Regions from separate parts of the Laceyella sacchari genome, predicted to be linked through region 3. Evidence: riboswitches for the same ligand, from Rfam matches in the RefSeq annotation. Region 3 holds a riboswitch; each other region holds the start of a gene.
What was found. A riboswitch is a leader RNA that binds a small molecule or an ion and turns the genes downstream of it on or off. The one in region 3 is predicted to bind S-adenosylmethionine.
Positions count from the first base shown of each region.

Region 1: it holds a riboswitch for S-adenosylmethionine, as region 3 does, so the genes downstream of both, metH (methionine synthase) here and NYR52_RS12240 (2,3-diketo-5-methylthiopentyl-1-phosphate enolase) in region 3, are expected to answer to the same signal.
Region 2: it holds a riboswitch for S-adenosylmethionine, as region 3 does, so the genes downstream of both, NYR52_RS13275 (homoserine dehydrogenase) here and NYR52_RS12240 (2,3-diketo-5-methylthiopentyl-1-phosphate enolase) in region 3, are expected to answer to the same signal.

Region 1 is NZ_CP103866.1:2,893,280-2,903,885, reverse strand. It holds gene NYR52_RS14220 (tetratricopeptide repeat protein) at 1-333, shown strand, start outside; gene NYR52_RS14215 (DinB family protein) at 408-884, opposite strand; gene NYR52_RS14210 (hypothetical protein) at 948-1,136, shown strand; gene NYR52_RS14205 (PTS fructose transporter subunit IIABC) at 1,133-2,977, opposite strand; gene pfkB (1-phosphofructokinase) at 2,989-3,903, opposite strand; gene NYR52_RS14195 (DeoR/GlpR family DNA-binding transcription regulator) at 3,900-4,643, opposite strand; gene NYR52_RS14190 (hypothetical protein) at 4,923-5,057, opposite strand; gene NYR52_RS14185 (hypothetical protein) at 5,193-5,432, shown strand; gene NYR52_RS14180 (DUF2085 domain-containing protein) at 5,450-5,788, shown strand; gene NYR52_RS14175 (tetratricopeptide repeat protein) at 6,082-7,407, shown strand; SAM riboswitch class I at 7,462-7,571, shown strand; gene metH (methionine synthase) at 7,652-10,606, shown strand, end outside.
Region 2 is NZ_CP103866.1:2,708,018-2,718,623, forward strand. It holds gene NYR52_RS13240 (DNA polymerase IV) at 1-658, shown strand, start outside; gene NYR52_RS13245 (YolD-like family protein) at 655-1,011, shown strand; gene NYR52_RS13250 (DMT family transporter) at 1,046-1,948, opposite strand; gene abc-f (ribosomal protection-like ABC-F family protein) at 2,069-3,649, opposite strand; gene NYR52_RS13260 (GNAT family N-acetyltransferase) at 4,012-4,476, opposite strand; gene NYR52_RS13265 (nucleoside recognition domain-containing protein) at 4,603-5,562, opposite strand; gene rlmD (23S rRNA (uracil(1939)-C(5))-methyltransferase RlmD) at 5,598-6,986, opposite strand; gene NYR52_RS13275 (homoserine dehydrogenase) at 7,151-8,467, opposite strand; SAM riboswitch class I at 8,555-8,666, opposite strand; gene NYR52_RS13280 (fumarylacetoacetate hydrolase family protein) at 8,752-9,762, opposite strand; gene NYR52_RS13285 (MGDG synthase family glycosyltransferase) at 9,861-10,606, opposite strand, start outside.
Region 3 is NZ_CP103866.1:2,510,889-2,521,494, forward strand. It holds gene NYR52_RS12185 (shikimate dehydrogenase) at 1-58, opposite strand, end outside; gene yqeH (ribosome biogenesis GTPase YqeH) at 112-1,212, opposite strand; gene NYR52_RS12195 (YqeG family HAD IIIA-type phosphatase) at 1,242-1,766, opposite strand; gene NYR52_RS12200 (hypothetical protein) at 2,059-2,238, opposite strand; gene NYR52_RS12205 (DedA family protein) at 2,466-3,056, opposite strand; gene ybiA (riboflavin biosynthesis intermediates N-glycosidase) at 3,424-3,873, opposite strand; gene NYR52_RS12215 (M24 family metallopeptidase) at 4,044-5,144, opposite strand; gene NYR52_RS12220 (hypothetical protein) at 5,406-5,594, shown strand; gene mtnD (acireductone dioxygenase) at 5,643-6,155, opposite strand; gene NYR52_RS12230 (methylthioribulose 1-phosphate dehydratase) at 6,168-6,818, opposite strand; gene NYR52_RS12235 (2-hydroxy-3-keto-5-methylthiopentenyl-1-phosphate phosphatase) at 6,815-7,477, opposite strand; gene NYR52_RS12240 (2,3-diketo-5-methylthiopentyl-1-phosphate enolase) at 7,474-8,691, opposite strand; SAM riboswitch class I at 8,757-8,915, opposite strand; gene NYR52_RS12245 (pyridoxal phosphate-dependent aminotransferase) at 8,976-10,163, opposite strand; gene NYR52_RS12250 (carbon-nitrogen family hydrolase) at 10,269-10,606, shown strand, end outside.

The DNA.
Region 1 (10,606 bases), 380 kb from region 3:
CAAAATGTGGCCGAGGGCAAAGCGTGGTTGCGGTGGGCGGCGGAGAAAGAAGAGCCGATCGCCATGCGCGTCTTGGGTTACCGCTTGTTATACGGTATCGGATATGTTCCAGACCTGGTGGAGGGGCAATATTGGCTCCGCAAAGCGGCGGAAGCGGGTGAGGTGATCGCGATGCGGGAATATGGCTTCGCACTGATCGAAGGAAAGGTCATGGCACAAGATATTGCCGCGGGAGAAAGATGGTTGACCAAAGCGGCGGAGGCAGGGGATGCCAAAGCCGGACAATGGTTGAAAAAGAAAAAAGGTGGCCTTTGGAATCTGTTCAGATTATGAGAAAAAGCCGAGTCATGGAAGGGAATCCACGACTCGGCTGAACAGCGATGGCAGTTGCCAACGGCGCGTCGCCCTTAATCCAATTGTAATTTGACAAACAGTGGCAGCGTTTCCACCCCGACGATCCGCGCATAAGTGTACAGTTGACCTTTGTGGTGGATCTCATGATCCCGCATCATTTGCAAGAGCACTTCACCCGAAAACGGACGACCAAATGGTTTGGTCACGTCCACCATCGCGGCAAACTTTTCATCTGGCAGGCTGGACAAGGATTGGCGGTTTTTGTCGGTCAGTGCTTGCGCCAACTCCCGCAACTCGGCGACGGTGTTCACAGCTTTTTCCGGCTCAGCAGGGGATACAAAATGTCCTGCGATAACCGAATTGACAAACATGTCAGCGGATTGCAGTATGTGCAAGACCAATTCTTTCAGGGACATGCCTTTTTCCCAAGGGCGATAATCCAAATGCTCGTCTTGCAAATGCTCCAACAACTCCAAGAGGACCAGGCGGTGACGCAACCAACTGTTGACAAAACCGTTTGCTTTGCTCATCAAGATTCACCTTCCAAATTAGAAGTTGCTTACAAAAGTATATTATAGCTGAAAATGGGGAGGATGAGATCAGTTTTTGCAAAAAAAGCCATCTGTTGTCCGTTTGCCGCCAGGGCGTGTTTGGCAAATCAAGTTTGTGGGGAAGAAGCGGCGAAAAAACCTTTTCTCGATGAGCGCCTCGCCACGCGTGAAGCGAATGAGAAAATGGTTTTGGAGCCGCTAGCCTATTTATCAGACACACCTTGGTGTTAATCCTGCCTTGGCCGTTTCCAAATGCCTAGTGCGATGGCAGTAACGAGAGAACCCACCACAATGGCCGCCGCGTAATGGAACGGCTTGTTGACGAGGGGGATGACGAACAATCCACCGTGAGGCGCGGGCAGTGTGATCCCTAGCCACAAGGATAATCCGCCAGCGACAGCCGCTCCGACAATGCAGCTTGCCAAAACACGCAAGGGGTCAGCGGCCGCGAAGGGAATCGCTCCTTCCGTGATAAATGAGGCTCCCAGGAGATAATTGGTCAAACCCGCTTTCCGCTCAGAGTCACTAAATTTGCGCTTGAAGAATGTGGTGGCTAACGCGATGCCCAATGGTGGAACCATTCCGCCAGCCATCACCGCAGCATGTGGGCCGAAGTTGCTCGCTTCCATGCAGGCGAGGCCGAATGTGAAAGCCGCTTTGTTGATGGGACCTCCCATATCCGCGGCCATCATGCCACCCAAGATCACACCCAACAGGACAGCGTTGGTGCCGGAGAGGCCACTAAGCCAAGCGGAAAGCGCCTTGTTTAGCGCGCCTACCGGGCCGTTGACAACGGTGATCATCAGGATGCCGGTGAGCAGGGTGCCCAACACGGGATACAAGAGGACCGGTTTGATCCCGTCGAGCTGTTCAGGTATGAAGGCCAATACTTTTTTCAGGCCGACCACGATGTATCCGGCTAAAAAACCGGCGATCAACCCGCCCAAAAAACCGGCTTGCGCTGAGGCTGCTAAGAAACCGCCAACAACCCCGGGAGCGAAGCTAGGACGGTCAGCGATGCTCATCGCAATAAAGCCAGCCAAAATGGGCACGAGGAAATGGAACGCTCCTTCACTGCCGATTTTCATCAACATTTCGGCGACAGGCCCTTTGGCCTCAATGCCACCCCAGGCGAAGGCCAAGGCGATCAGCACACCGCCCCCCACCACAAACGGCAACATGTTGCTTACACCATTCATCAAGTGCTTGTAGAAACCAGCACCTCCCCGAGAGGATTCCGAGCTGCGTGAGGTGTTGTCCGCAACATAGAGAGGGGCCTCCTGCCGGAGAGCGGCTGTAAGGAGCCGTTCCGGCTGATGGATGGCTTCGGCGACACGCACTTGAATGACGGGCTTTCCATGAAAACGGCTCATCTCCACCTGTTTGTCGGCGGCTACGATAATGGCGGTCGCTTGAGCAATATCTTCTGGTGTGAGCTTGTTTTTCACACCGGTTGACCCATTGGTTTCCACTTTGATGGTAAGGCCCATTTCCCGCGCTTTTGCGTTGAGCGCGTCAGCGGCCATATATGTGTGGGCAATGCCCGTGGGGCAGGCGGTCACCGCCAATATGAGCTGTTCGGTGGTGTCGGTGGTTGCCGTTTCTTCCGGCTCGTTTTCCAATTCTTTGTCTTGGATGAGCGCTACCAACTCTTCCGCCGTGTGGGCTTGTTCCAACTGTTGGCGGAAGGTGCTGTCCATCAGAAGAACGGACAGGCGCGACAAGGTTTCAAGATGGGCTTCATCAGCCCCCTCGCCAGCGGCGATCATAAAGAATAAATGGGCTGGTTGGCCGTCAAGCGTTTCATAATCGATGCCTTGAACGCTTTTGCCGAAGCAGATAGACGGTGTTTTGACGGCATCCGTTTTGGCGTGGGGAATGGCGATGCCGTCGCCGATGCCCGTCGATCCCGACGCTTCCCGCTTGAGAATCGCTTCTTTAAACTTGTTGCGGTCTGCGAGCCGTCCCGCTTCATCTAATTTGGCGACCAGTTCATCGATGACTGCCTCTTTGGTGGTCGCTTGGAGTTCCATGATGATGGTGTCCGGTTTTAATAGGTCTGTAATCTTCATGAGGCCCCTCCTTACAGTTTGGTTAGCTCGACTTGTGGATAAACGGCTTCGATCGTGTCTAGGTTGGCCAAGTCCGCTGAAAAAGCGGTAGCGCCGCCAGTCGCAATACCATAGCGGAATGCGTCCGGCACTGAACCATGTTGCGACAGATGGCCGATGAAGCCAGCGACCAAGGAATCACCCGCGCCCACAGAGTTGACTACGGTGCCGCGTGGCACGTTAGATCGGTAGATCCCTTCGGCGGTGAACAACAGAGCGCCCTTGTCGGCCATCGATACAATGACATGCTTGATTCCTTGGGCTAACAGCTTTTCGCCATAAGGGATCGTTTCGTCGAGCGAGGTGAAGGTCGTGTTAAATAATTCACCCAGCTCGTGGTGATTTGGTTTGATCAGAAAGGGATGGTGGCGAACCGCCCGTGCGAGTGCTTCACCGCTAGTATCGACTACCACCTTGATGCCGCGTTTGCCATAGGTGACCAACAGTGTTTGATACAGGTCAGGAGGGAGCGAAGGAGGAATGGTGCCAGCGAGCACCAGCATGTCCCCGGGCTGGAGGCGTTCCAGCTTTTGCAGGAATTGCTGTAGGCGATCAGGGGGGATGGAAGGGCCTGCGCCATTGATTTCTGTTTCCCCGCTCTGCTCCTTTAGTTTGATGTTGATGCGTGTATCCCCGTCGATATGGACAAAATCATGCGCCACTCCCTCACTCGTCAATGCTTCGGTGAGATAGGTGCCGGTGAACCCGCCGACAAAGCCGAGGGCGGTGGTTTCCACCCCTATCCGCGCTAAAATGCGGGAGACATTGATTCCTTTGCCGCCTGGGTATTTCTGTTCCTGGTCCATGCGATTCAATTCGCCTCGGCGCAAGGTTTGAACATGGACGGTAAAGTCGATTGATGGATTGAGTGTTACTGTATAAATCATGTGTCCACCTCAATAATGTCGGTCTGATTTAAATAGGATTGCCGCTGTTCTTCCGGGAGCTTGTCGGTGATGATGCGCATCTCATGGATGTCAGCGACTTTAGCGAAGGCCACTTCATGGAACTTCTGGCCGTCCGCCAGCACATATGCCTGGCTGGCCAAGCGCGCCGCCGTTTTTTTAATCATGGCTTCTTCGGGATCGGGTGTGGTGTATCCCAGCTCCAAATCAATGCCATTGGTGCCTAAAAAACACTTGTCAAAACGATAGAGGCGCAAGGACTCCAAGGCCATGCTCCCAATCATCGCGCGGGTGGACAATTTGATCATTCCCCCCAGCAAGTAGGCGCGGATTTGCCGTTCAGCCAGTGCTTCCAATTGCGCGAAGCCGTTGGTGACAACGGTCAGATTTTTGGCTTGCAGGTGGGGCACCATTTCCAATGTGGTGCTGCCCGCATCGAGATAGATGCAATCACCGGGCTCAACCAAGGAAGCGGCGGCTGCAGCGATGCGCTGTTTGATTTGAAGGTTTTTGGTTGATTTTTCAGCAATGGTTGGTTCGGCTCCCTTGGTTTGTAGCAAGGCGGCTCCGCCGTGAATCCGCTTGAGGAGACGGCGCCGTTCCAACTCGATCAAATCGCGGCGGATGGTGGATTCTGACGAATCTGTCGCTAGGACAAGCTCTTGCAGCTTGACAGCACCCTTTTGTTTCAGCAGATCCAAGATCACTTGGTGTCGTTGAATTGTAAGCGTTTTCGTTCACCTCGCTTCCTTCTTATCATAGCGGATGTCGTTTGTTTAATCAATCAATTTCTTTCATTTTCTATCTTTTTCATTCAAAACGAATGGGATAAATCTACATCAAATACAAACTTTTACAGATGATTTGTAACCAAATTAGTAAAATCAAAAGAGGAAATATCATGACGGTAAACAAAATCATATTGACAAACAGATTGCCTTCTGTTGATTATGAATTGAGGTAACAGGGATAGTGAGAAAGCGCCAATCCCAAGCGTTGATTCACACTTGTTGGTGCAACAGCATTCCGTTCACTGTGTGGCCGATAATGGTCAAGACGAAGGGATGGGAACGCGTTGACAAATGAGGTGAGTCCCGCACAAGGGAGATGAACAGCTTCATCTCCAGAATTTCCATTGATTGCAACATGATTGCCGAAAAGCTTGTTTCCGGATGTTTTGTTTACTGTTGGCGGGCGCAGTTGGCTCGATTTGACTTGCGTCGCCGATCACCACGGCAAGCGAACACATTGGTAAGAAAGGGGCTAGCTGATTGTTCTTCGTGAGTCTGGCATTGATTCTGTTGTTGGCGGTTGCCGGGGGAATCTTGTTGGCGCAGGGGCTGATCTTGGAAGGGAGTGCCTGTTTGGTTACGAGTGGCGTCCTTTTTTTGCTGTGGTTCATCTATTACAGGCGGCGCCGGAAGAAGTGTGACGACTTTGATTGCGGATGCGATGTGATTGACTGTGACTGCGTGGATTGCAAGTGCGTGGACTGCAATTGTTCGGACTAAAGCGAGGGGAGAAGCGAATGGAACACTGGCTTGATTGGTTGAAGTTCGTGCCCTGCCACCGCAAGCCAGAACGGTGTTTTCATATGGGGGGACAACCCTTACCCGTCTGTGCGCGCTGCCTGGGCATCATGATGGGCTATTTGTTTATTCCGATTCTGCTGTTGATTCCGCTTGTGCCGCCTTGGCCATTCGGGTTGTTGGCACAGATGCCGATGCTGATCGACGGGGGGACACAATGGCTGGGTTGGCGCCAGAGCAACAATTTCCTCCGCGTGGCGACGGGCCTGCTCAGCGGCTGGGGTCTTTCTGTCATCGTGGTGGATGGTGCACTAAAGTTGGTCCAATTAATTAAATAAAACAAAAATCATAAATTTGGCATAAAGATTCATTTTATGGAGAAGATAGAGGTAATGGGAAAATATTTCTTGTCCCGAAAGAGTTGAGGAAACGGTTTCTTTTTGTGTTTTTTTCAGATTATTTATCGTTTTATGTGATATTGCGGGGGCTTTCGAGGGCAAGGAATAAAAAATTAAGTAGTTGGAAAAAATTACACTCCTTTATATGGAAAAATTTATATGTTTATTCCTTTATAAAATGAAATAGATGGAGTAATATAGAAATAACAAGAATTCGGAAAGGATAGGTCGCGATGAACATTTTGGAAATGAGTGAAGTGGGCAAATACATTCGTAAAGTGAGAAAGGAAAGGGGATTGCGGCTGGAAGATCTCTCTGACCAGCATATCTCCACGGCCACGATCAGTAATATCGAGCGTGGCGTACCTCATGTGAACAAAGACAAAGTGTTGTATCTCATGAACAAGCTGGGTTTGGATCTGAGTGAAGTGCCCGACATGATCGAAAAGGACACTGGGAGCATCGAAAGCTTGCAAGTGAGATTCACCGCGATTGAAACCATGATCCAACTTGGCAACTACCAGCGTGCTTTAGCTCTGTTGTCCGATTTATCCGATGAGGTTACCTCTCAACACCAAGCAACGATTCACTACCTCAAAGGGCGCATTCACTTTATCAAGCGAGATTGGCGCAAAGCAGAAAGGGAACTGAGCGAAGCCATCCGTCTCGCTTATCAGGACCCCTACTCTCCCAAAGTCAACTTGGAGGCGGCCAGTTACTTGTGTCTGTCGGAATGCCGTATGCAACACAAGGACTGGGAGCAAGCGCTGAAATATGTTGAGCGAGGGCTGGACGCTTTAACTGATGAAGAAGAAATTTTCGAACAAATGCATGTAAAGCTTTTGCTCGCTCGTATTGAAAATCTGCAAAAGCTGGATCGGGCCGATGAGGCATTGCGCGGTGTTGACGAGGTATGGGCTCTGTTGCCGCAGATTCGCTCACGCCAGTTGATCCTCCAGACGTATGCGCTTCGGGCAGAACTCCTGCGTAAGATGAAGCTTTACCAAGATGCGATCCGCTATGCTCGCGAAGGAAGCCAAATCGCCGTGGGCAGCAAGGAGTATGGGGGAATGTTCCGGTTGTGGTCGGTGCTGGCACACTCCTATCAAGACGCGGGCCAATTGGCTGATGCAGAGGTTGCATTTGAGTTTGTACTGGAGCTGGGAGAGCATGTGAACGATAAAGAAGATTTGGTGCAGGCGAGCTGTTCGTTGGGACAGGTTTATCTCATGCAAGGGAAAATGGAACAAGCGCGAGATATACTGAAGCAGGCTTTGGATATGGCCGAACGCATTCACCATGGTTTGTTGACCAGCACGGCACTGATCTTGTTGGGGCAAGCGATGAAAAATATGAACCATTATCTGGATGCTATTGAATATTTCCAAAGCGCTGGCAAGATTGCGGACAAAAATAAGTTAAAAGACCGCGTCTACCTGTGTTATTATGAACTGGCAGATTGTTATGAAAAAATTGGTGAAGAAGCGAAATTTCAGGAAGCGACCCAACTGATGTATCAAACGCAGAAAGAGCTCAACAAAAACAAACTGTATTTGTGAATTTGATTGACACGGTTTTGCGAAATAGCTATATTATTGAGATATAAAAATAATCTCTTATCCAGAGTGGCGGAGGGACTGGCCCAATGAAGCCCGGCAACCTGTTGGATATTCCAATGTGGTGCTAATTCCTGTCAGAGAGTGTTCTCTCTGAAAGATGAGAGTGATAAGCGAGCGGCAAACACCTTTCATCTTTCGGAGATGAATGGTGTTTTTTTTATTTTGAGGAGAGGGTGGAGCCAGCATGGCCAAGCAGTGTGTGTCTGAACGACTGAAAGAGAAAATCCTCATCTTGGATGGCGCGATGGGGACGATGTTGCAACAAGCTGGGTTGACGGCGGCGGACTTTGGGGGGGAAGCCTTAGATGGGTGTAACGAGATGCTGAACCTGACCCGACCTGATCTGATCGAGTCGATCCACGATGCTTATTTTGCGGCGGGGGCAGATATTGTAGAAACCAACACCTTTGGAGCGACTCCCATCGTGTTAGCAGAGTATGAAAAGCCTGAATTGACGGAAGAGATCAACTTGGCGGCGGCGAGGTTGGCGGTGAAATCATGCCGCAAGTTCTCAACGCCGGAATGGCCGCGCTATGTTGCCGGAGCGATGGGTCCGACCACCAAAACGCTGTCCGTGACAGGTGGCACCACCTTTGACGAGCTGGCCCAAGGGTATTATTTGCAGGCGAAAGCTTTGATTCAAGGGGGCGTTGACTTTCTCTTGTTGGAAACATCGCAAGACACGTTAAATGTCAAAGCAGGGAGTGTGGGTATTGAGCGGGCATTTGCTGAATTAGGTGTCACTCTGCCGGTGATGGTCTCCGGCACGATTGAACCGATGGGAACCATGCTTGCGGGACAGACGATCGACTCTTTTTATGTGTCGATCGAGCATCTCAAACCGTTTGCTGTCGGCTTGAATTGCGCGACCGGCCCCGAGTTTATGACCGACCATATTCGCACCCTGGCGGGGATGGCTCGGTGCGCCGTCAGTTGCTACCCGAATGCCGGTTTGCCTGATGAAAATGGTGACTATTTGGAAACGCCGCAAGCGCTGGCCCGTAAAATGGCCGAATTTGCAAATAACGGTTGGCTCAATATCGCCGGAGGCTGTTGCGGCACCACGCCTGATCACATCCGGGCGATGAGTGAAGCATTGGCCGGCATTCAGCCACGCCAGTTGCAAGCTACGCATGCTCCCGCTGTATCGGGAATTGAGGCGGTCTTCTTGGAAGACAATCGCCCTATTTTAGTAGGGGAGCGGACCAATGTTATCGGTTCGCGCAAGTTTAAACGCTTGATCGCTGAAGGGAGTTATGAGGAAGCATCAGAGATCGCCCGCAAGCAGGTGAAAGGGGGAGCCCAGGTAATCGACATCTGCCTGGCTGATCCTGACCGTGATGAATTGGCCGATATGGAGAAGTTTTTGGCGTTTGTCACCAAGAAAGTCAAAGCGCCGCTGATGATCGACTCCACTGACCCCCAAGTGATTGCCCGCGCACTGACCTACACGCAAGGCAAAGCAGTGATCAATTCCATCAACTTGGAGGACGGCGAAGAGCGCTTCCAAGAGGTTTTGCCGCTGGTGAAGCGATTTGGAGCCGCGGTGGTGGTAGGAACCATTGATGAACAGGGTATGGCTGTTTCACGGGAGCGCAAGCTGGAAGTGGCATTGCGATCGTATGAGTTGTTGGTGGAGAAATACGGCATCGCGCCAGAGGACATCATTTTCGATCCCTTGGTGTTCCCCGTGGGCACAGGTGATGAACAGTACATTGGGTCGGCTGTGGAAACGGTGGAGGGGATCCGCCTGATCAAAGAGGCGCTTCCCGGCACTGCCACCATCTTGGGTGTGTCCAACGTCTCCTTCGGCTTGCCATTGGCCGGTCGCGAAGTCCTTAATGCTGTTTATCTGTATGAATGCACCAAAGCCGGTTTGGACTTTGCCATCGTGAATACCGAAAAACTGGAGCGCTACGCTTCGATTTCGGAAGAAGAACGCCGATTGGCGGAGCGATTGCTCTTTGATACCAACCAAGCTAATTACGATGCGGTACTGGCTGAATTTACGGCCTTTTATCGAGACAAAAAAGTGGAAGAGAAAAAGCAATCAGACCATCTGACATTGGAGGAGCGCTTGGCGCGCTATGTGGTGGAGGGAAGCAAAGACGGCCTGTTCTCCGATCTGGATGAGGCGCTGACCAAATATAAACCGCTTGATATTATTAATGGGCCGCTCATGGCGGGCATGGATGAAGTGGGGCGCTTGTTCAACGACAACCAACTGATTGTGGCTGAGGTGCTACAGAGTGCCGAGGTGATGAAAGCATCCGTTGCTTATCTGGAGCCGCATATGGACAAAGCGAAGACGCATGCCAGGGGGAAAGTGATCTTGGCGACAGTAAAAGGTGATGTCCATGACATCGGCAAGAATTTGGTGGAAATCATCATGGCCAATAACGGTTACGAGGTGGTAAACCTCGGCATCAAGGTGCCGCCGGAACAACTGATCGAAGCGGCGCGGCGTGAGCGTCCAGATATGATCGGGCTATCCGGCCTGTTGGTGAAGTCCGCCCAACAGATGGTAGTGACTGCGCAGGATTTGCGAAAAGCGGACATCCATGTGCCGATGCTCGTCGGTGGGGCAGCGCTGTCACGCAAATTTACGGATACCCGGATCTCTCCCGAATACAATGGCCCCGTTTTGTATGCCCGGGACGCCATGAATGGGCTTGAATTGGCGAATCGTTTGATGAATCCGGAAGAGAGAGCTGCGTTGGAGGCCGAGTTGCGGGCTAAGCGGGTTGAAGCGAAAGCGGCGAACACCGAAGTGAAAGCGAGTGTGCAGGTGGCTGTACGGCGTGTCAGTGAGATCAACCGCCAAGCCCCGGTGTTCGTCCCGCCCGACTATGAAAAACATGTGTATCGGGATGTGCCGCTCGCGCAATTGCGTCCTTATATCAATGAGCAGATGCTCTTGGGCAAGCATTTGGGCCTGAAGGGAAATGTGGCGGAGCTGTTGGCAGCTGGTGATGAGAAAGCTTGCCAATTGAAAGCACAAGTGGATGAGTTGTTTGCCGCGGCTATTTCCGACCGCTTGATCCGGCCGCACGGCTGCTATCGGTTTTTTCCGGCACAAGCGGATGGCGATACAATTCTGATTTATGACCCCAACGATCACAGTCGGATTATTGAACGG
Region 2 (10,606 bases), 200 kb from region 3:
ACGGATGGGACGCCACTTGCGCCGCATGGGAATCGCCACAATTGGCGACCTCGCCCGTTGCCCACTGGCTCGCCTGCGAAAACGGTGGGGAGTGAACGGGCATGTTCTGTGGATGACAGCCAACGGCATTGACCTATCACCCGTTCATCCTGACACGTTTCAAAAACAAAAAGCAATCGGGCATCAGATGACCTTGCCCCGTGACTATCGCACCACGGAAGAAATCAGTGTCGTTTTATTGGAGTTGTGCGAGGAAGTGTGCCGGCGCGCGCGTCGGCAACGGCAAGTGGGGTGGACTGTCAGTGTCGGTTGCCGCGGAGCCGATTTCAACTTCCCCAGCGGCTTCCATCGGCAACGCACCATGCCGGAAGCAACCAATCACACAATGACTGTATTTAGCCATGCCCGGGAATTGTTCACCCGCTTTTGGGACGGCCAGCCGATCCGTTCCATCGGTGTAAGCCTGAGCCAGCTGTCCACCGATCAACCCATGCAACTCAGCTTATTTGAGAACAATGAGCAACAGTACCGTTTGGGCCATGTCATGGATGAAATCAACCAACGCTTCGGTCCTACTGCCATTTTGCGAGCCGCTTCGCTAACCCGCGCCGGGCAAGCTCTAGAACGGTCACAAAAAATAGGAGGGCATTACCGATGAATGAATCTTTGAATCGCCACAACATGCTGTGGGAAGGCAGCCGTATGTTTCTCCCAGAACACCGTGCGGCACTCTTGCAACGCAAACAGGACGAGGAAGCGTTCATTCCCCCTCAGTTGGATGAAGACCAGCTCGTCGAGATGAATCGCCTGCTGATGGAGGCGGTGGATGGCGACTTCCCTCTGCTCGTCCGTTATGTGAGCCGGCGCCGCCCCTGTGAATGGTGCGGCTTTGTGCAAAAAATCAATCCGCATGAGCGCTGGATTCGACTGGCCAATGGGCGGGAAACCACCACCATTCCCTTCTCCGACATCTACGGAATGGAAAAGGCTACGGACAGGGATGACGTATAAGGCCATGTAGCTCCGCTCAGAGGTTGAAGCCTTCTCAAGCAGCCGTCTGAACCTTGCCATCTTCTTCTGACCGCGCCTGCGCCCGAATAAACCACACAATTCCGACGATAGACAGCAATCCACCCACCAGTTGCGACCAAATGACCGCCTCATCAAGGAGCCACGCCGCCAACAAAACCGTTCCTACCGGTTCACCCAGTACGGCCATCTGAATCGTAACCGCTTTGGTAAACTTGAGCAACCAATTGAACAACAAGTGGCCAAAGACGGTCGGCACGGTGGCCAACAGGAAGAAGATGCCCCATTCTTCAGCTGGATAGGAAAACAGCGGGACACCGAGAACAACGTTATATCCGGCCAGCACCAAGGTGGCGACCACAAACACCACAAAACTGTAAACCGTCGAAGAGATGCGCTGGCGCAAATTTTGCCCCAATAGCATATGGATGGCAACAGCAACCGCGCCCAAAAACGACAACACATCTCCCCACAGCGCCGTAAGGGTCCAAGTAAAATCACCGCCAACAACCAGCCCCGTGCCGACCAGCGCCAATCCCATTCCCCAAAACGCACGCGCCGGATACTTCTCCTTAAACATCAGAAAAGCTCCCGCCGCCACCAGGAGCGGGGTCAGATTCAAGAAAATCATTGCACTAGCCACTGAGGTGTAATGGAAGGATGACATCCAGAACAAGAAATGCAAGCTCAAAAAAAAGCCCGACAGCGACAGCCGAACCCAATCCTTACCCGTCAGGCCAGTCAGCCCGGCACGCTCCCGCCAGACCCATGGCAACATGAGCAACGCAGTCAGCGACAAACGATGCGTGGCCAACACGCTGGCAGGCGCAGACGACCACTTGATGAAAATACCGGAAAAAGAGAATGCCACCACTCCCAATGCGAGTAACAAAAACACACCGGCACGCGATGGATTCATCGTTTCACCTCCCTTTGGCATCATATTCTGATTTTAAGGCAAAACCATGCCGATGTCTCCACTCCCTCAACGAAAAAAGGGCCGCATCCTACCCCATGGATGCAACCCTCTCACACGCTTCTATTTCCCTCGTTTCAACCGATCGCGTTCTCGCACCAGCTCCTGAAAACGCCGTTCCAGCTCAGCTCGCTCCGCCTCTGGTAACGGGAAACCGAGTCGCCCCAGCACTTCCGCCAATGCCGTTTCAACCCGCAACAAGGACTCAGCCGACTGTTGGGGCTGAGAGGCGACTGTTCGGGTCAAGCTTCGCTCATACTCCGCAAACGTTCCCTGGAAATAAACGGCGCGCTGATCTTCAATGATAATCAAGCGGTCAGCCACCTCCCGGAGCAAATGACGGTCATGCGAAGCGAACAGCAACGTTCCCGGATAACTTTTAAGCACCCGTTCCAACTCCTCGCGCGCAAACAGATCCAAGAAATTGGTCGGTTCATCCAACACCAACACATTGGACTCGCTCAAAAACACTTTGGCCAGCGCCGCCTTCACCCGCTCGCCGCCGCTGAGCACGCTCACCGGCTTGTGCACCTCCTCACGGCGAAACAACAGCCGAGCAAGTACCGTGCGGATCATGGTCTCATCATACCGGCTGGATATCCGCACATTCTCCAAAATCGATTTTCTTTCATCCAACACATTGAGTTGTTGCTGGAAAAAACCGATTTTCGCCGCCGAGGCCCAGGCAACCCCAGGCGCGCGGGAAACCAGCAACTGAAGCAATGTCGATTTGCCCGCACCATTGGCACCAATCACGCCCACCTTCGCTCCCGTCGGAATCGCACACCGCAACGGTGCAAACAGGCCTGGTTTGCCGACTTGCTCCAGTCGCAACACCACCTTGCTTCCGATGGGATGGTGATGGCTGGCATCAAATTGCACATGCGGCAACTCGCGCGGCTTTTCTTTCTCTTCCAAGCGGGCCAACCGCGATTCGAGCGCTTTCGCGCGTCCCGCCACTTTTCCCTGCTTCGTCCCTCGATAATCTTTTCCCATACGTGCTTCGGACACGCTCATCCCCTTCGGCGGCTTCATCATCCTCCGCGACCGTTCTTTCACTTCACGAATCGCCGCTTGCAACCGTTTTTTCTCGGCCACGTACTGATTATACTCCGCTTGGGCAAAGGCGCGACGCCGTTCCTTTTCTTCGCGGTAAAAGGAGTAGTTGCCCGGATACAGTGTGCACACTCCCTGTTCAATCTCCAGAATCTTACCGCAAACCGCATCCAACAGCGCCCGGTCATGTGAGATCAGCAGGACGGCACGGTCTGTCGACCGCAACTCTTTCTCCAGCCACTTGACCCCGGCCAAATCGAGGTGAGAAGTCGGCTCATCCGCTAACAAAAGCGAGGCTTGCTTTGAAAAGGCCCGTTTAATCTGCTCGCGCACCTGTTCACCCCCGCTCAGCGGCATTTCGCTGTCGCTGACCAGTTGTTTGATCCAGGCCACCGAACCGTGCCGCACAATCCGTCCTTCGTCGGCGGGCTCTTCCCCGGCCAATGTGCGCAAAAGCGTCGTTTTGCCAGCGCCGTTCAAACCGACGATGCCGATTTTTTCACCGGCTTGTACCTTCAATTCATCCAATGAGAATAACAACCGCTCACCCAACCACTTATTCACATTTGCCGCTTCTAGCAAAAACAAAAAAAATCCTCCCTTCGTTCTCAGAGAGGATTCATGCCATATCCGTTTAACGGCATACACGAAAAGCCCATCACTTGACAGGTATAAACCAGCCAAGCAACGCGCCAGTGATGCTCGTGCAATAACGAAAAATGGACAGACGAATCCCGCTCCGAAAACACTGAGTAATTGATTCCTCAATGATTGGTTTCGATTAGCGAGATACATTGTCCATTGTTCGCATACCGTTCCTTTCCTTCAATTTGTCATTTATTATAACCCTCCCAAACGCACTCGGTCAACGAACTGCAAGACGATCGGGCAAAAGGCAAACCTTACCGAAGCAAAAACGGTAAAAAACAATGCGCCCAGGAGTTTCAAGGCTAAAGCGTCAACCGCAACACCTTGAGAGACCCATCTTCGCGCTCAACTTGAAAGCTGAGCCGCTCGTATAAGCCGAGCACCGGGTTATCCTTATGCACGGCAACCGAAAGTGCCTGAAAGCCCTCCATGCGGGCTTGATTAACCAACCGGGTAATCAGGTAGCGCCCAATCCCTTGATTGCGATACTCTGGCGAAACAGCCGCAATCAGCTCTGGCGTCTTCTCATCAAGAAAAGCGAGCCCCGGGCGGTCTTGTGTGAATTGGCGGAACCATACTGCACCAATCGGCTTTTTTTCTTTCTTTAATAAAACGATAAAGCCGATATCCACCCGTTTTCCCCAATCTGCGAGATAATGATCCATCATTTGTTCACGTTCGTTTCCATAAAACTCCATCGCCAACTCCAAGAATTCCTTTAACACAGGTGCATCAGCAGGTTTAATCGTGCGAAAAACGAGTTCCATGTCATGTTCATCCCTTTCATGTCATTGCACCAAACCACTAGAATATTAAATGATTTTATTCGACTTTTATATAGATTAACCCTGCTAAACATTTATAAAATGTAGAAAAATACCCAATCATCAATTTCAATGCACCTGTCTTTGCATCCGCTGCCCTAAGGGCTCTTCTCCGGAATTCACTAAAAGGCGTGCGACAACCAGTGTGACGGCGATCGCAGCCAGCAATCGGATCAACAACAGGTAAATGACCGGAATTCCAAGTGGGACAAAAATCAAGGTATCCTCAACGACCGCATGACAAGCGGCCAAAAAAATCATAATCAATGTCATATCACGCTTGGAAAAATTGCGCTCTTCCGCCTCTTGAATGATAAGACCCGCCCCCAGAAACAAGCCAGCAAACAACCCCGTGGCCATCGCAATCGCTCCATGCCCGGAAATCGACAAAGGTTTGAGCAGCGGCATAATCCACTGCGCCACCCGATCCAGAAAACCGACATCCTTGAGGGCCTGCAAAACGACCATCAACGGCAGCACAATCACCACCAGTTGCAATACACCTTCGGCCGATGCGTAGAGGGCCGTCAGCAAGATATCCACCCAGCCGTCGGCACGGGCATGCTCAACTGGCGCCAACACTCCTTGTGTGATCGGTTCTCCGCCACCGGCCCACGTCCAGTTGATGATCAAGGCCGAGACCACTGCCAGTCCCATCCGCACAGTGATCACGGCCCATGTCGCCACACCCACCCGGCGACAAACCGCCGATTCGATAAACATGTTGTGTGAGAAGCTAAGCATGACCGCCAAGATAAACGCTTGCTTCACCGTCAAGTCAACCGCCTGCATAGCCCCTAATGCGGCATAAAGATTTAACACATTGCCCAACACCAGCGGAATCGCCGCTTCCCCACTCAATCCAAACACAGACATAAAGGGAGCAATGCGTTCCGTCACCCATTCCAACACGGGCGTCTGCTTAGCCACCTGAATGACAATTGCAATGGGAAGAACGATTTTGCTCAACTCCCACGATGTTTTAAGGCCAGCGCGCATCCCCTTCTTCCAATCCACGCTACGGTTCATCTTCTCCCACCCGCTCTTTCTGTTTTGCTATTCATTTATGTCTGCACCAATTCACACACGGCTTCCACATGCGCTGTCTGTGGAAACATATCAAACGGTTCAATCCCTGCAACCCGATACCCGCTCTTCAACAACTGCGCACAATCTTTGGCCAACGTCGCTGGATTGCAAGAAACATATACCAAGCGCGGCACCTTTGTCCGCATCAGAGCCTGCAACAGAGGCTGTCCCAATCCGGTCCGCGGCGGATCTACCACGATAACATCTGGCCGCAACCCTTCTTTGATCCACTTGGGCAAAAGCGTTTCTGCCGCACCCACGTAATATTCGGCATGGGCGATACCATTCAACTTGGCGTTCTCCTTGGCATCGGCAACAGCTTCAGGTACTGTATCCATGCCGATGACACGCTTCGCTCCAGACGCCAACCACAAGCCGATGGTTCCTGCTCCGCAATAGGCGTCAATCACAGTTTCTGTCCCTGTCAGGCGAGCTGCTCGTTTGACCGCGTCATACAGCCGGACGGTCTGGACGGGATTGAGCTGAAAGAAGGCCCGGGCAGATAACGCAAACGTCAACTCTCCCAATCGCTCAATCAGCTTCTCATTCCCCCACAACAGCCGGGACTCTTCTCCAAATACAAGCGAAGTTTTATCTGGATTGTAGTTCAGCACTACGCTTTTCACTTGAGGTAGCCTTCGGGTCACTTCACGCACAAAAGCTTCTTCTTCGGGAAATGATTTTGTCCGGGTGACCAACACCAACTGGATTTCTTCCGTGGCGAAAGCAATCCGCCCCACCAAATGCCTGAGTGTGCCGCGATGTTTCCGCTCATCATAGATATCCACCCCCAACTCCTCCACCAGTCGCTTGGCTTTATAAAGGGCTTCGTTCAGCTTAGGGTGTTGCACCATGCATGCACTCGCATCAACCAATTGGTGAGAAGCGGCGGAAAACATGCCCATAGAGACTTGACCGCCCACGCGCCGTAAAGGAAATTGCGCCTTGTTGCGATACGACCACGGTTCATCCATGGTGACAGTCTCGCCGATCGGCACATCTCGCAAACCAGCGTACCTGGCGAAACTCTCGGCAACCAACTCCCGCTTCAAGCGCTTCTGCATCCGGCGGTCAATGTGCTGCAATTGGCACCCACCGCACTCCCGATACACCGGACACGGCGGTTCCACCCGATAAGCTGATTTTTTCTTCACTTTCAGCAATTGGGCTTTGGCAAATTTGGGTTCCACTTGTACCACACGGGCAACCACGATTTCACCCGGTACAGCGCCTTCCACAAAAACGACTTGCTTTTGGTAGTGGCCTATACCCTCGCCATTGATGCCGATGCGGCGGATGGGAAGCTGGATCACCTCTCCCCGCTTCAAGCGAATCTGTTTTGCTTGCTTGGTTGACTTGTTCATCTGCCGTTTTCCTTTCCTTAATAAATGCGCTTATCCTATTGTACCCGAAACAATTTGAAAACGCAGGTCTGACGGGCAGGTGATTCCAAAAAAAGACGGCCATTGGTGGCCGCCGGAATAAAGAAAAAACCAAAAGCTTTAAACAGCAGGAGCCTTCTGCCTGTTCACTGGCCGCCCGCCGCTTTAGCCAACGGCACTGCCTTGGAGCTCCATGGAACCCCTCCGCCCACAACGGGACGGTTTGCATGCCAAGTCACTGCCAAGCTCCGCTCACGCAACAAACAATCCGCTTGCCCTTGCTTCCATCCGTTGGCGATCAACGCTAACCACGTTGTTTCTCCCTCTTGCGTCGCCTTCCATGCCTGTACCGGTAGACCTGCCCGCTCCAGGTGCCCGACCACTTGGGCAGCCGATGCTTGCACGGACGGATAAGACAAGAGATGAAAGCGTGAACCATCTCCATCCGCACTCTCCAATAACAATGCGCGGGGAGCCGCTTTGCCGGCGGTCTGTCCCGCCAACCGCCACAAGTTGCACAAATCCTCCACCACAGCGCTGGCAGTCGGCTTCTCACCCGCCCCCTGGCCGATCAGCGTAAGGTCCTGAACAAAGTCTCCCTCTACATGCACAGCATTGTACACATCGTTCACATTGGACAAGGGATGGGACAACGGCAACAAGGTAGGGGATACCGAGCAGGACACTGGGCCGTTTTCACCGTATTGTTCAGCGGAAGCAAGCAATTTAACCGCAAAGCCAAGCTGATCGGCCAACTCCAATTCGATCGGGGAGATCTGTGTGATGCCCACCCGCTGAATCTGATCGACAGGCACATGCACATCAAAAGCGAGGCGCGAGAGAATCGACAGTTTATGAGCAGCATCGATTCCCTCAACATCTGCCGTCGGGTCCGCTTCAGCATATCCCTTTTGCTGCGCTTCTATCAATATGTCCTCATACGTACGACCTTCGTCCTTCATTTTGGTTAGAATGAAGTTGGTTGTACCATTTAATATGCCAGAAACTTTGCATATGCGATTGGCCTTCAGGAAATGGGAAACCGTGCCGATAATCGGAATTCCACCGCCCACACTGGCTTCATAAGCCAACTTCACACCAAACTGCTTTGCCCATGCGCGCAATTCTTCCCCATGGCGGGCCAACAATTCCTTGTTGGCGGACACAACGTGACAACCGTTTTCCATTGCCCGCCGCAAATAATCACGGGTCGGTTCGACGCCTCCCATCACTTCGATAACTACATCTACCTCGCGGGCCAGCACTTCGTCAAAACAGTTGGTCAACAACGATTGCGTTCCTTCCACTTGGCGTTCTTTGTTGATATCGCGCACCAAGATGGCCTCCACCGTTACCCACATGCCCGTGCGCCGGGCGATCACGTCTTGGTTGCTTTGAATCATCTTCCACACGCCGGTGCCTACCGTACCCAAGCCCAACAGTGCCACTCGCACCTGTTCCATCCCAATCCCTCCAAATGATTGTGTTTGAATATAGAAAAAACCCTCTTCTAGATAAGAAGAGGGTTTTTGCACACGACGAAACCATTCTTCTTATCTCTCAGTGCAACATGGGCACTGCAGGATTTGGCACCTTCCGGTAAGGATATACCGAGGTTGCCGGGCTTCATCGGGCCAGTCCCTCCGCCACTCTGGATAAGAAAGTCGTACAACCGATATCGTTTTTCCAATATTTTAATTTATTATGGGCTAACCGAGGATACTTGTCAATTATTAAAAAGAAAATGTCATTCCACAATCGTGTTGCGCAACAATCCCAAGCGGTCGATCTCCAATTCTACCACATCTCCTGGTTGGAGATAAGGGTGGACTTCCTCACCCAACTCCAACAAGCAACCTGTGCCCACCGTGCCTGATCCGATCACGTCTCCTGGTACCAATTCACACTCAGCAGACGCCCGTTCAATCATTTGCGCGAAGGTCCAATGCAACTCTTTGGTATTCCCTTTGGATAGCTCACGGCCATTAACACGCGCGCGCATCGTAAGCGACCAGTGCTCTCCATCGCGACAATCTTCCAATTCATCTGTCGTCACCAACCAGGGGCCAAGCGAAGTAGCGAAGTCTTTCCCTTTCGCCGGCCCAAGCCCGACCGCCACCTCTTGCAGTTGGGCGTCGCGAGCACTCCAATCATTCATAATCATGAAGCCTGCGATATGGGCAAGAGCCTCTTCGCGCTTGATGTTCTTACCCCTTTTGCCGATGACACAGGCAATCTCCAATTCATAGTCCAGCTGATTGGTGTACGCCGGTTTTTTCACAGGCGCTTCCGGGCCAATCACTGCTTGATGGTTGGAAAAATAAAAAACGGGGATTTCATACCACTGCGGTACCATGTCCAATCCCCGCTTTTGGCGGCATGTCCGCACATGTTCTTCAAAGGCGTAGAAATCGCGCAGGCTACTCGGTGTCGCAATCGGCGCAAATAAATCCACTTCGGCCAGAGCCAATGCCACCGGTTCCCCTTCCACTTGCAAGCGCAACCAATCTCTCTGCCCCAATGCTTGATCCAGTTGTTGCAGAAAGTCGCGTTCCTGTTCACCCCGTTGCAAATACGTAAGCATGTCGGTGGCGAGACGGTAAGGAAAGACGAGGTTTTGCTCCAACTCCATGCACTGCTGTGCCAGCCCGACATCGATCACATGCCCGTCCCGCACCCAGCCCAAACGGGCCAGCATCCCATCTTGTGATTGAATATTGAGTTCATCCACTTTAACCATATAAGTAACCAACTTCATCCACTTTCCCTCCCCTCCTTTTTACAATATTCCAACTTTGAATCGTTTAGCAAGCGGCGAAATGATTCATCCTACGGCGCATAAAAAAACAGACTTCATTACAAAGTCTGTAAAATGGGAGCTTTGGCATTGCATGTCTCTTTGACGATTCTCTGACACGCGTCTGATGACATCAGTACCTCAAACCGTTCGCGCATCCGCCCCAATTGCAACGGTGAATCGAGCAGTTTGGAGACTTGCAGGCGAATGGTTGACGGACGCGTAATCATGGCGACGCGATGATGCAAGAGATATTGCTGATTAGCTTCTTCCTGACCCGGGAAAGCTTCAAACAACAGCATCGGCAACTGTTTAGCAATAGCCTCGGTGATGGTCACCCCACCCGGCTTGGTGATCAAAAGGTCGGCGGCGGACATCCATAAGGGTACATCGGTGCGATACCCCTCAATCCGTATGTGCGGTGCAACAAACTGTTGAGTCAGCCGCTCAAACAACCCCCGATTCTTCCCTGTCAGCACCACCAACTGCAAATGGTCCAACTCTTGCAATTCGCCCACAACTTGTTCCAACGGTCCCAGGCCAGTGCCTCCGCCCATGACGAGCACCACCGGGCGCACGGGGGACAACCCCAACCGGCGGCACGCCTCTTGCTTGGATACATGCTCATAAAATGTGGGATTGACCGGAATGCCGGTCTCAATCAATGACAACCCGGTTTGCCACTGTATCCGCTCAAACTGATGCCAATTAGGCAATTTTTTGGGCACGCACAACACATGGGGCACGCGAGCGAGCCAAATGGGATGCAACTCATAATCCGTCACCACCCCAACCGTCGGGATCT
Region 3 (10,606 bases):
GACTCACCGGATCACCGAGTAAACCGAGCAACCCTGTATGGCTGTCAATGAACCCCATTCCTCTTCCCCCTTGAGAGATGCGATCTCTTTATGCTTGCCCGACAGCCCGCGTCAGATCAATGCCGGACGTGTCGTCACCTGAATTCCTTCCGGCGCCCACACTTCCAGCGTAGCTTTTTCCTTGCCGCACGCGACCCAACCCAGTCCGGAAATTACGATATCCTGCTTTTGGCGGCCGTTTAAATGGATCGTATGTTTCTTCCATCCGGGCAACGCCTCCGAATTGCGGGGCGGCGTCAGCAAGCCACCGCGATGCTTCCGCCAAATGTCATCGGCTTGTGCCAATTTTGTCCGATGAACGTACAGCCGGTTGGATAAATAACAGACAAACGGTTGCTTTGGCCCGCGCACAAAGTCAAACCGGGCAAATCCCCCAAAGAACAGCGTCTGCTCCTCGTTCAGCTGATAAACTTTTGGTTTGAGCGTCGATTGAGGCACGACCAACTTCAGCTCTTTGGGCTCGACCCACTCGCTCACGCGGTCTTTGCGGACGATCCCCGGCGTGTCGATTATTTCTTTTCCATCATCCAGCGGAATGCGAATGGCGTCCAATGTCGTGCCGGGGTAAGGTGAGGTGGTAATCACGTCCTCCCCCTCTTCGGTAACCTCTTTGATCAGGCCATTGATGAACGTAGATTTTCCTACGTTGGTTGTACCGACTATGTACACATCCCGCCCACGGCGATGATACTCAATCGCTTGGGCAGCATCGCGCATTTTCATACCCTTGGCAGCACTGCACATGACGACTTCTACAGGATGAACCCCCATGTCTCGTGCAGACTGGTACACCCATTCCCGCAAACGTCCCCATTTGGTCGAAGGGGGAAACAAGTCCACCTTGTTAGCAACCAGCAATAACGGATTATTCCCAATGCGGCGATGCAGTCCCGGAATCCAACTCCCGGCAAAGTCAAACAAATCGACCACCAACACCACCAAGCTATCCGTCGATGCAATCGCATCCAACAACCGATAATATGCATCAGGATCTTGTTCCACCGCTTCAATCTGCCCATAATGCCGGATGCGGAAACACCGCTGGCACAACACCGACTCCCGATTGAGCGCCTGTGCCGGGGCATAACCGACCCGTTTGGGGTCTTCGCTCTGAATAGCGACGCCACATCCTTCGCAACGAATCTCATGCATGTCGTTCAATCGTCTTTCCACCTTGCTTTCTACGTTGATTCACCTTTATTGGAACGCTCCCACTGCACATGACCTTTCCGCTTTAGCAAGCTAAACACGAAGCGCTCCATACGACGATTAATTCTCGTGAAGAACCCATCGATGTTTGAAACCGGCGCAACGAGGATGGTATACAAACCCATGCGGTTGCCGCCGAACACATCGGTTAACAACTGGTCCCCGATCACCACCGTCTCCTCCCGTTTGGTTCCCATCCGCTCCAGCGCCTTTCGGAAAGCGGACAACAAAGGCTTTTTCGCCGCATGGATGTACGGAAGCCCCAACGGATCAGCGAAATGGGCCACACGTGTCCGATTGTTGTTGGACACAATCATCACCTTAAAACCCATAGATCGCAACTCATCTAGCCAGGTGACTAACCGCGGGGTGGCGTCAGGTCGCGTCGATTCGACCAATGTGTTGTCCAAGTCGACAATGATTCCCCTGACACCTCTCCGTTTTAATTCCTCATAATCAATGACGTATATCGACTGTGCAAACAGATCAGGTACCATGAATTTTAGCACATCTCACACCGTCCACCTTGAGACTTGTCGGCAATAAATATATCACAGCGCAACCAAGGGTTGCAAAAAACAAAAAGACCGGACATCGCCGATCTGATTAAGACGTGTCTGATGAATAGGCCAGCAGCTCGAAAACCATTTTCTCATCCGCTTCCCACGTGGTGAGGCGTTGCTCAAGAAAAGGGGGTTCCTCTGCTTATTCCCTGCCAACTTGATTTGCCAGACACATCCCAGAAGCATCCACACATGTCGACGCAGTGGTGATTCATCAGGTTCACTGTTACGAAGATTGTCCCTCCTCCGCTTCCATCCGCTCTTTTTCGGCGAGAACCGCCAGAAACAAGTCCGCGTCAGACAAGTACTGGAACCAAGCGATCACTTCTTCCGCTTCCGTCTCTATCACATTGTATCCTTTATCTTCAAGCATTTCTCCAACTCGTTCCAATCGGTATGTTGCCATGTATCCATTCCTCCAACTCCATTGTCTCCCTCTTATTTTGCTGGTTATGAATACAGGATGCAAGCGGTTCTTCCCATTCTCATCAAGCATTCACATAAATCAGAAACAAAACGCTTGTCTTCGTCCCAGTTGCATCCAGATCATTGACAAGACAAATGCCGTCCTGCCAACTAAAAAACCAGCAAACAACATGTTCGCTGGTTTTACACGCTGGCTCCTTTGCCAATTTAGCCTTTTTCACATTGCGTACTCTGTTTATTTCTTTTGATAAGATACCAGACGCCAAACGCCAAAGCGACCACGCCTGCCAAAATGTAACCAAATTTCTCCATGAGATCAAGAAAATGCTGAACCGTGTCCAAATTCCCCTTTCGCCCGACAAACAGCAAAACGGTGTTCCATGGAAAAACCCCCAGATAACTAAACACGATAAAGCGCCACAGTGAAATGCGGCTCATGCCCGAAATATAAGAAATATAGTTACCAAACCCGGTTGGGCGGGACAGGGTGATGCTCCATTCCCCGTATTTTTTGAACCACATTTGCGCTTTTTCAATCTTTTTCTGGTCAAATTTCTTTTTGGAAAACTTCTCAATCCGGGTGCCAAGATAAAAAGGAATTAAACTGAACGCAACGTATACAACACTATTGATAGCGGAGATCAGGACGAGGGTCCATGGGCTAACATCCATCAGGTAACCGTAGATCAGAACGAAAAGAGCTCCTGGAAAGGGCAACGACGACGCTTCAATCGCCGTGGCCACAAATAGCCCCCACATTCCACATTTAGCCAAAAAATCCAAAGCAATTTGTAGCATAAGTCCACTCCCTGCTGTCTTGTTAGCCTGCCTGCAAAACGTTTACACGCGCATTTATATTCATGATCGCACAAAATTTCATTTTTAGGGAATCTAGAATCAGTATATCACATCGGGTACCTCCCGGTGCATCTCCCAACAATTGGCGTGTCCCGCACACTTCTGGAATCATCCCCACATCTTCCGTTCTGTCTATTCTTTCACAATCATGTGTGTTACCAACGAGCATGATTGTTTATCACCGCACAACCCATTTCATGATCTCACCATTTTATTTTAGCAGGTCATAAGAGCAGGTGATAGTGAACAACCCTTGACACGTTTCGACCAGCAACAGCGAATAAGCCGTTGTCGTTGGCCATGTAGACTACGTCAACTCTTGACGCAGACGCTCACGCACCTCCATCAAAATGATGCCCAATCGATTTTTTCCCGTCCCATCACTGCCGACGCCCCAATACATATCCGTGGTCGTCAACTCCACGATCTTCTCTTCACCCGTCGCCAACAACACATCACGAATTTCCGGATGGCTTTTAAACTTGGCATAAACCGCACGCCGCATCACATCGTCTTTCACCGACTCCCAATCTGACCGTAAAGGCGCTTTTCGGGAACGCCCCCATTGTGCCGCCTTCATAGGTGACGGCGCCAACCGGATCTTCTCTGCATAATCTGGCGCCGTCGTCACAAACTTTTGCGCCTGAAAATAGTGCTCGGTAGTTGGCCATTCTTTCCCATCCAGCACAATCGGATGTGGGGAAAAATTGGAGAAACAACCATATGGTTCGTTCACGCGATAAAATGAGATCGCCACAGCCGCGCCCCCCTTACAACTAGTGTTTTGCAAATCAAAAAGAGGAGGCGAACGGAGCATCCTGCTCTGCCAAGCTTGCCTCCTCCTGACGCCATTTGCAACGCGCTTGTCACATCATCTGACAACATGGTAGTGCGCCGCTGGCAATTCGTGATATGGTTTACCTATCGTCAATCGATGATTTGGAACGTTTTCGGGAACCGGGTCAACAACTCCACTCCATCCGCCGTGATGTGAACATCATCTTCAATCCGGACACCGCCCACTTCCGGAACATAAATGCCCGGCTCAATGGTAAACACCATGCCGGTCAACAACGGGTCGTCGTTCCGTTCATGAATCGAAGGAAATTCATGCACGCCAATTCCCAGACCATGGCCAAGGCGGTGGTTAAAATACTCGCCGTAACCGCGTTCACTGATGAGGTTGCGAGCTGCCAAGTCCACATCACCCATCCGCACACCAGGGCGACATGCATTGATCGCCGCCTCTTGCGCAGTCAGCACGGCGTCATAGATGGCGCGTTGTTCCTCGCTGGCTTCCTGATATACAAACGTGCGCGTAATGTCAGAGCAATAACCATCCAACACGACGCCCAAGTCAAACAGGACAAAATCTCCCTTTTTCAGCGGCCGGTCGCCAGGTGTGCCGTGGGGCAAAGCGGAGTTGGCTCCAAACAGAATGGTGGTGGGGAAGGACATTTCCCGGATTCCTTTTTTCTTCATAGCCAATTCGATCTCAGCCACGACTTCCAACTCAGTGCGGCCCAGCTCCAGTGCATCCAAGCCCACTTGCACTGCCTCATCGGCAATCAAAGCTGCCTGTCTCAAAATAACGAGCTCATCCGCGCTTTTCACCAGACGCATTTGGTTGATCTGTGCGTCCACTGCCGTGAAAGACGCCCCTGGCACAACGTTGAGTAGCGCTTCTGCACGAGCGTAGGGCAACGACTCTTTTTCGACCGCAATGGTGGCATTGCGCTCAATTCCCCGCTTGCGCAACGCCTCGCCAATCATCAACCATGGATCTTCTGCATCATCGTAACCGATGATCTGTTCAGTCCAGCCAGCCGCCCTTGCCCGTGCTTGCTCCATGTTTGGGCAAACGAGGAACGGGTCCGCTTCCGGGAACAGAAAGACGCCCATCAACCGTTCATGGGGATCGCACAAGAAGCGGGTGAGATAGAAAACATTTGGAGTGGAATGGACAAATGCCATCTCTACCCCCTCCTGTTTCAACCATTGCGAGATGTTTTCCCATTTACGTTCCATCATCAAAACACTCCTATACCATGGCCGAACTGCCAATGAATTTATGTAGTCATAAGATATCACTAACTTTTATTATAACGAAACGGATCATTTACACACGCATAAAAATTTTTCAAATATGATCGATATAATCTGGTTTAAGCATATAATGTTCCGGGAAAATAATTCTTATTATACTCGGATGCTTTCCCAGCTGACTGTTCGGGCTCACTCCCATTTGCATGGCATGTAAACTCATGAGTATTTACGGGGGGATCACTGATGAAGAAAACGTATCTGTGTGAAAGCTGCGGAAAAGTGGCCGCCAAATACGAAGCGCGTTTGACGAAGAAAGGTAAAAACGTCTTGGTTTGCCAATCTTGTTTGAAAAAGCTGAATGACGAACCAGACACATTCAGCCATCCGCTCGACTTGGATCACCAAGACGGGGAATCTTCGTTTCAATGGTGAATCTACGAAAAAAGCAGCTTCTCTCCTATGAGAGAAGCTGCTTTTTGGTTAATAGATCGGTGTCCAACCTTCTTTGGTTTTAAAGATGCGTACCGCCACCACTTTCCGGTCTGCCATCAACGTGAAATAATGGCGGGTGTTTTCCGGCACCGAAATCAGATCACCTGGCTCCAGCTCTACATCGAAATATCGGCCATCCTGCCCCTTAATCGCAAAAATGCCGTGGCCGCTCACAATAAACCGCACTTCATCATCGGTGTGGTGATGTTCAGCTTTGAAGTTTTCCAACAACTGATCCAAGTTGGGGGTGGCCTCGGACAAAGAAATCACATCCTCAGTCACATAGCCACGCCGTGCCGACAAATCATCGATCTCCTTTCGGAACGTTTGGATAATCTCCGCTTTCTCTTCTTCGTCCAAATTGTATTTATCACTGAGCCGCGCGGGCAACTTCGTAATGTCCCATTTTTCATAAATGATGCCTTGGCTGTTCAAATATGTGCTCACCTCATCGGGGTGACTCACTCTCTGATCGTTGTCATGAAAACGCAATTCTGCCATGATCCATTCCTCCTATGCGTGAGCCGCAGTCGCGGGGGAAGCCGTCCACCGCGGTTGCAACATCAACATTTTTAAATGGTAAGAAAACAGAAATTCCAATGCTTCCAAATGTTTCTTCGCTTCAAACCCGTCTTTGCCCCACACGGTGACACCATGGTTGCGAATCAACACCGCTTTGGTGCTGGTTTCGATCACCCCGGCCACTTCTTTGGCCAACGTGGGCAGATCGGCAAAATTCTCCACAATCGGTACGGTGATCTCACCATCCTCTTCCCAGATGCCAAACGCCTTGATCAGTTCCTGATTGCGAAAAGTGACAAACCCTTGCTCTGCATACAGTTCAGACACGACATTGTTATCCACCGTATGCACATGCAAACAACACCCCGCGGTCGTGTTGCGGTACACCTCCAGATGAATGCAGGTTTCCGCGGACGCCTTTAGTCCGGTGTCTTCCACCGCCTTTCCCTCGCCATCGACGAGCAGGAAATCTTCCATCGTCCGTTTGCGTTTGTCCTTGCCACTGGCACTGACTAGAAATAGCAGAGGATTGTCGTTCACCTTGATCGACAGATTACCGCTGGTTCCGGGAAACCAGTCCCGACTGGCCAACTCATCTTTGATTTCAGTCAATTCCTGCCATTTTCGGGCTACTACACTCATGCGACAACCCCCTTTTGCTCAAGGGATGAGATAATATCGTAAAACGTGTTAAAGGGTGTGTGGGCGATAGCCAACTCTTCACATTTCTTTACTAGGAAATCGCGTGCAAACACCTCATCTGCCTGTTTGGCCGCGGCCAGATCAGTGATGGAATCGCCGATGACGATGCGATGGTACCGTTCTTTGGGATACTGTTTCAAAATGGCCGGTTTGCACAAGCCGCAATCATTTTGGCAACTTTCATCACAGGCGTGGGGCCACAAGATGCGGATCGTCTCCCCACTGAAGTCACTGCCGTTGCAATAAATGTTGGCCTGATCTACAAGCCCTTCCAGCATGGGATGGACAAAGAAATCAATGCCTCCGCTGACAATGTACAGCGGAATGCCATGGTCTTGGGCAAAACGGACAAACTCGGGGAATCCACTGCGCAGGCGGGCATGTTCCAGCACGAACTGCACAATGTCCTCTTTTAAGGAGGAGGGCAACATGGCAAACATTTCCCCCACGCCTGAACGGATCGACCGGCGCTGGGCCAACACATCCTCCTTGATCGCCTCCCAACCGGGCGGATTAAACTTTTTCATAATGGCGATGATATTGTCTGTCTCTGTTATTGTGCCATCGAAATCGCAAAACAAGATCGGCTGCTTGCTCATGACCGCCCCGCTCCTCCCCACAAAGATAGCGCCTTGGCCAGCTCCGGCCGGGCATCGTCTACGTCACTCAGTTCTCCACCAGCCAACACCACTTCAATCGCTTGCCGAAACGCGCGGCCGCCGCCCACTGCTCCGTCAGGGTGACCATGTACGCCCCCTCCCGCGTTGATAACACAATCTATGCCGAAGTCACGCACCAGCGCAGGTACCAATCCCGGATGAATCCCGGCAGAAGGAACAGGAAACGCCCGGCGGTGGATATCCGATTCCGCCAACAAATGCTCTTTAATCGCCAACGCATCCTGCTGAGGGATCGCAACACTTCCGTAAGGGGATGGAAACAAGACCAAGTCGGCCCCGGCCATACGCAAGAGCTTGCCCAACAAAAGCGCCCGGTCCAGACCGTAACGGGATGAAGAGGTAAACGCGCCGGAAACGGCGGGATGGGCCATGATCGGCACGGTGATTTCCTCGTCTTCCGCCAGTTCGATGAGCACATCCAGCCCATAGGCAAACACGTTAAACAACAGGGCATCAGCCCCCCATGCAACCGCCCGCTTCGCTTTTTCCTTCAATTCTGATGTGCGTCCGGTCAGATTCACCGCGTACAAAGTCTTGTGACCTGTTTCCGACTCGGTGGCACCAAGCACTTCCTTGGCCGCGCGAATCCGCTCTTTAAAAGGGGTCAGGGGGTTGTCGAACAATATCTCATCATCTTTGACTAAGTCGATGCCTCCCAGGGCTTGCTCGCGCAACTGCTGTTGGAAATAGGACAGATCCCGGCCCAACATGGCCTTGAAGATGCTCATCACCAACGGCCTGCCCGTCACGCCGAGCGTTTGCCGAATGCCGTCAATGCCATATCGCGGTCCTGGAAAAGCGCTTGCCACCTCCGGGGAGAAGGTGAGGTCCACCAATTTGATCTCGCCGTCAAGCGAAAGCTTGCCAAATACCGTGGTCAAAATCGCTGGCAAATCTAAGGAGAAATTTGCCGCAGGATATTTGATTGAAATCAGCCCTTTTGTGCCCTCACCGTCAGTCGGGAGCGGGGCCACTTCCACCACTTCTCCCTTATGTCGCTCCAATTGAGCTTGTTCAATTGTCGGCAGGTTGGTCCACGAACCGACTGTAAGCCCCAGTGCGATGCTCTCCGCTTTTTTGTGCAAGTCTGCTTTTTGCTCGTGCACAAGATATGTCGCCACCACATGACCCATACCACTCACTCCTCACAAATAAAAAAACCCTTCGCGAGGAAGGGATGATCCACAGACTCCACTTCCTCCCATCTCTCAGCTGATTCGCTGCAAGAATTAGCACCGTGCCTTCGTGGTTATGGACCACGGCTCCCTGATCTTATCGGGCGCCCCATCTCGCGATGGCATTACGGTCGGTTGCTGGGCTTCATCGGGCTCGTCCCTCCGCCGGCTCTTGATGAGAGAAATAACATAATTCCGTTTCAATTTTCAATTTTCCCCGTCATTATCACATACCCATGCGCTTATGTCAATCCGTTTTTCGCAGGGCAGCACGCCGCCATCCGGTCAGCAGCCTCAATCAAACGCTTCTCGCTGTCCAGCATGCCCACCCGCACATAACCATCCCCCGCCTGTCCGAAGCCCAATCCGGGAGCGACGGCAACATGGGCGCGTTCCAACAGCAAGTTAGCAAACGAGAGCGAGTTATGCCCCTCCGGCACCGGAAGCCAACAGAAGAAGGAGCCGGCTGGTTTTTCCACCTGCCATCCGTGCTCGTGCAACCGGTCGATAAAAGCATCGCGGCGTCTTTCGTATGTGCTTACCAATTCGCGCACACAATCCTGCGAACCCGTCAGTGCAGTCGCCGCTGCCTGCTGAATCGCGCCGAACAAGCTGACATAAAAATGGTCTTGTAGCAACTGAATGCTCTCAATCACTTGCTCATTCCCCACCGCAAATCCAATGCGCCAACCGGCCATGTTGTAGGTTTTGCTCATCGTATAAATCTCAATGCCTACCTCTTTGGCACCCGGTGTCTCTAAAAAACTCATCGGCTTCAATCCGTCAAAACCGATCGCGGCGTACGCGAAATCATGAACGACCAGCACATCGTGCCGCTCGGCCCGGCTCACCACTTCGGCGAAAAATTCAGCATTGGCTACGGCGCCTGTCGGGTTGTTGGGATAATTGAGAAACATCAGCTTGGCCTTGTCCCACACTTTCTCATCAATGGCAGCAAAATCAGGCAAAAACCGATTTTCAGCCAACAACGGCATCAGCGCCATCTCAGCGCCAGCCATGGCAATCCCCGACCAATAATCGGGATAGCCCGGATCGGGCACCAATGCGACATCGCCGGGGTTGAGATAACATTGCGAGATTTCCACCAACCCTGCTTTTCCGCCAAACAGCACTGCCACTTCCGTTTCGGGATTTAGCTTCACCCCGTACTCCCGTAAGTAAAATTGTGCGACCGCCTCCTTGAGGAACGCGTGGCCTCGAAACGGCGGATATTTGTGATGTTGCGGATTATCGGCAGCCTGCTTTAACGCATCCACGATATGCGCGGGAGTCGGCAAATCAGGATTGCCTTGACCCAGATTAATCACGTCATGCCCTTGCGCCTGCAAACGGCCAACTTGACCAACCAAGCGGGCAAAAAATTGCTCCGGCAAGCGATCCAACGCTTCCGCACGCTGAAATTTGCTCAAGATTCTCACATCCACTCTCTGGGAAATGTTCTTGAAATTCTAATCAGTTATGTTATATCGTTGTGGGGAATCTGTCAAAGTCTTTTTTGGGAGGATGCATCTCCTATGAAATGGAAATGTGCTGTGATTCAAATGGATATCGCCTTCGGGCAACCGGAACGAAACATGGCCATGGCTGAACAAAAAATCGCCGCCGCGGCCGCCGACAAACCGGATGTGATCATCTTGCCGGAATTGTGGACCACCGGTTATGATTTAACCCGTTTGGATGAGATCGCCGATCCGATGGCTATGAAGACAAAAGCGTTCATGTCCAAGCTCGCTCGGCAACACGGCGTGCACATCATTGCCGGTTCAGTCGCCGAACGACAAGAAGACGGCACCTGGAACACACTCATCGCCTTTGACCGCCGCGGTGAACAAGTGGGTGAATACCGCAAAGT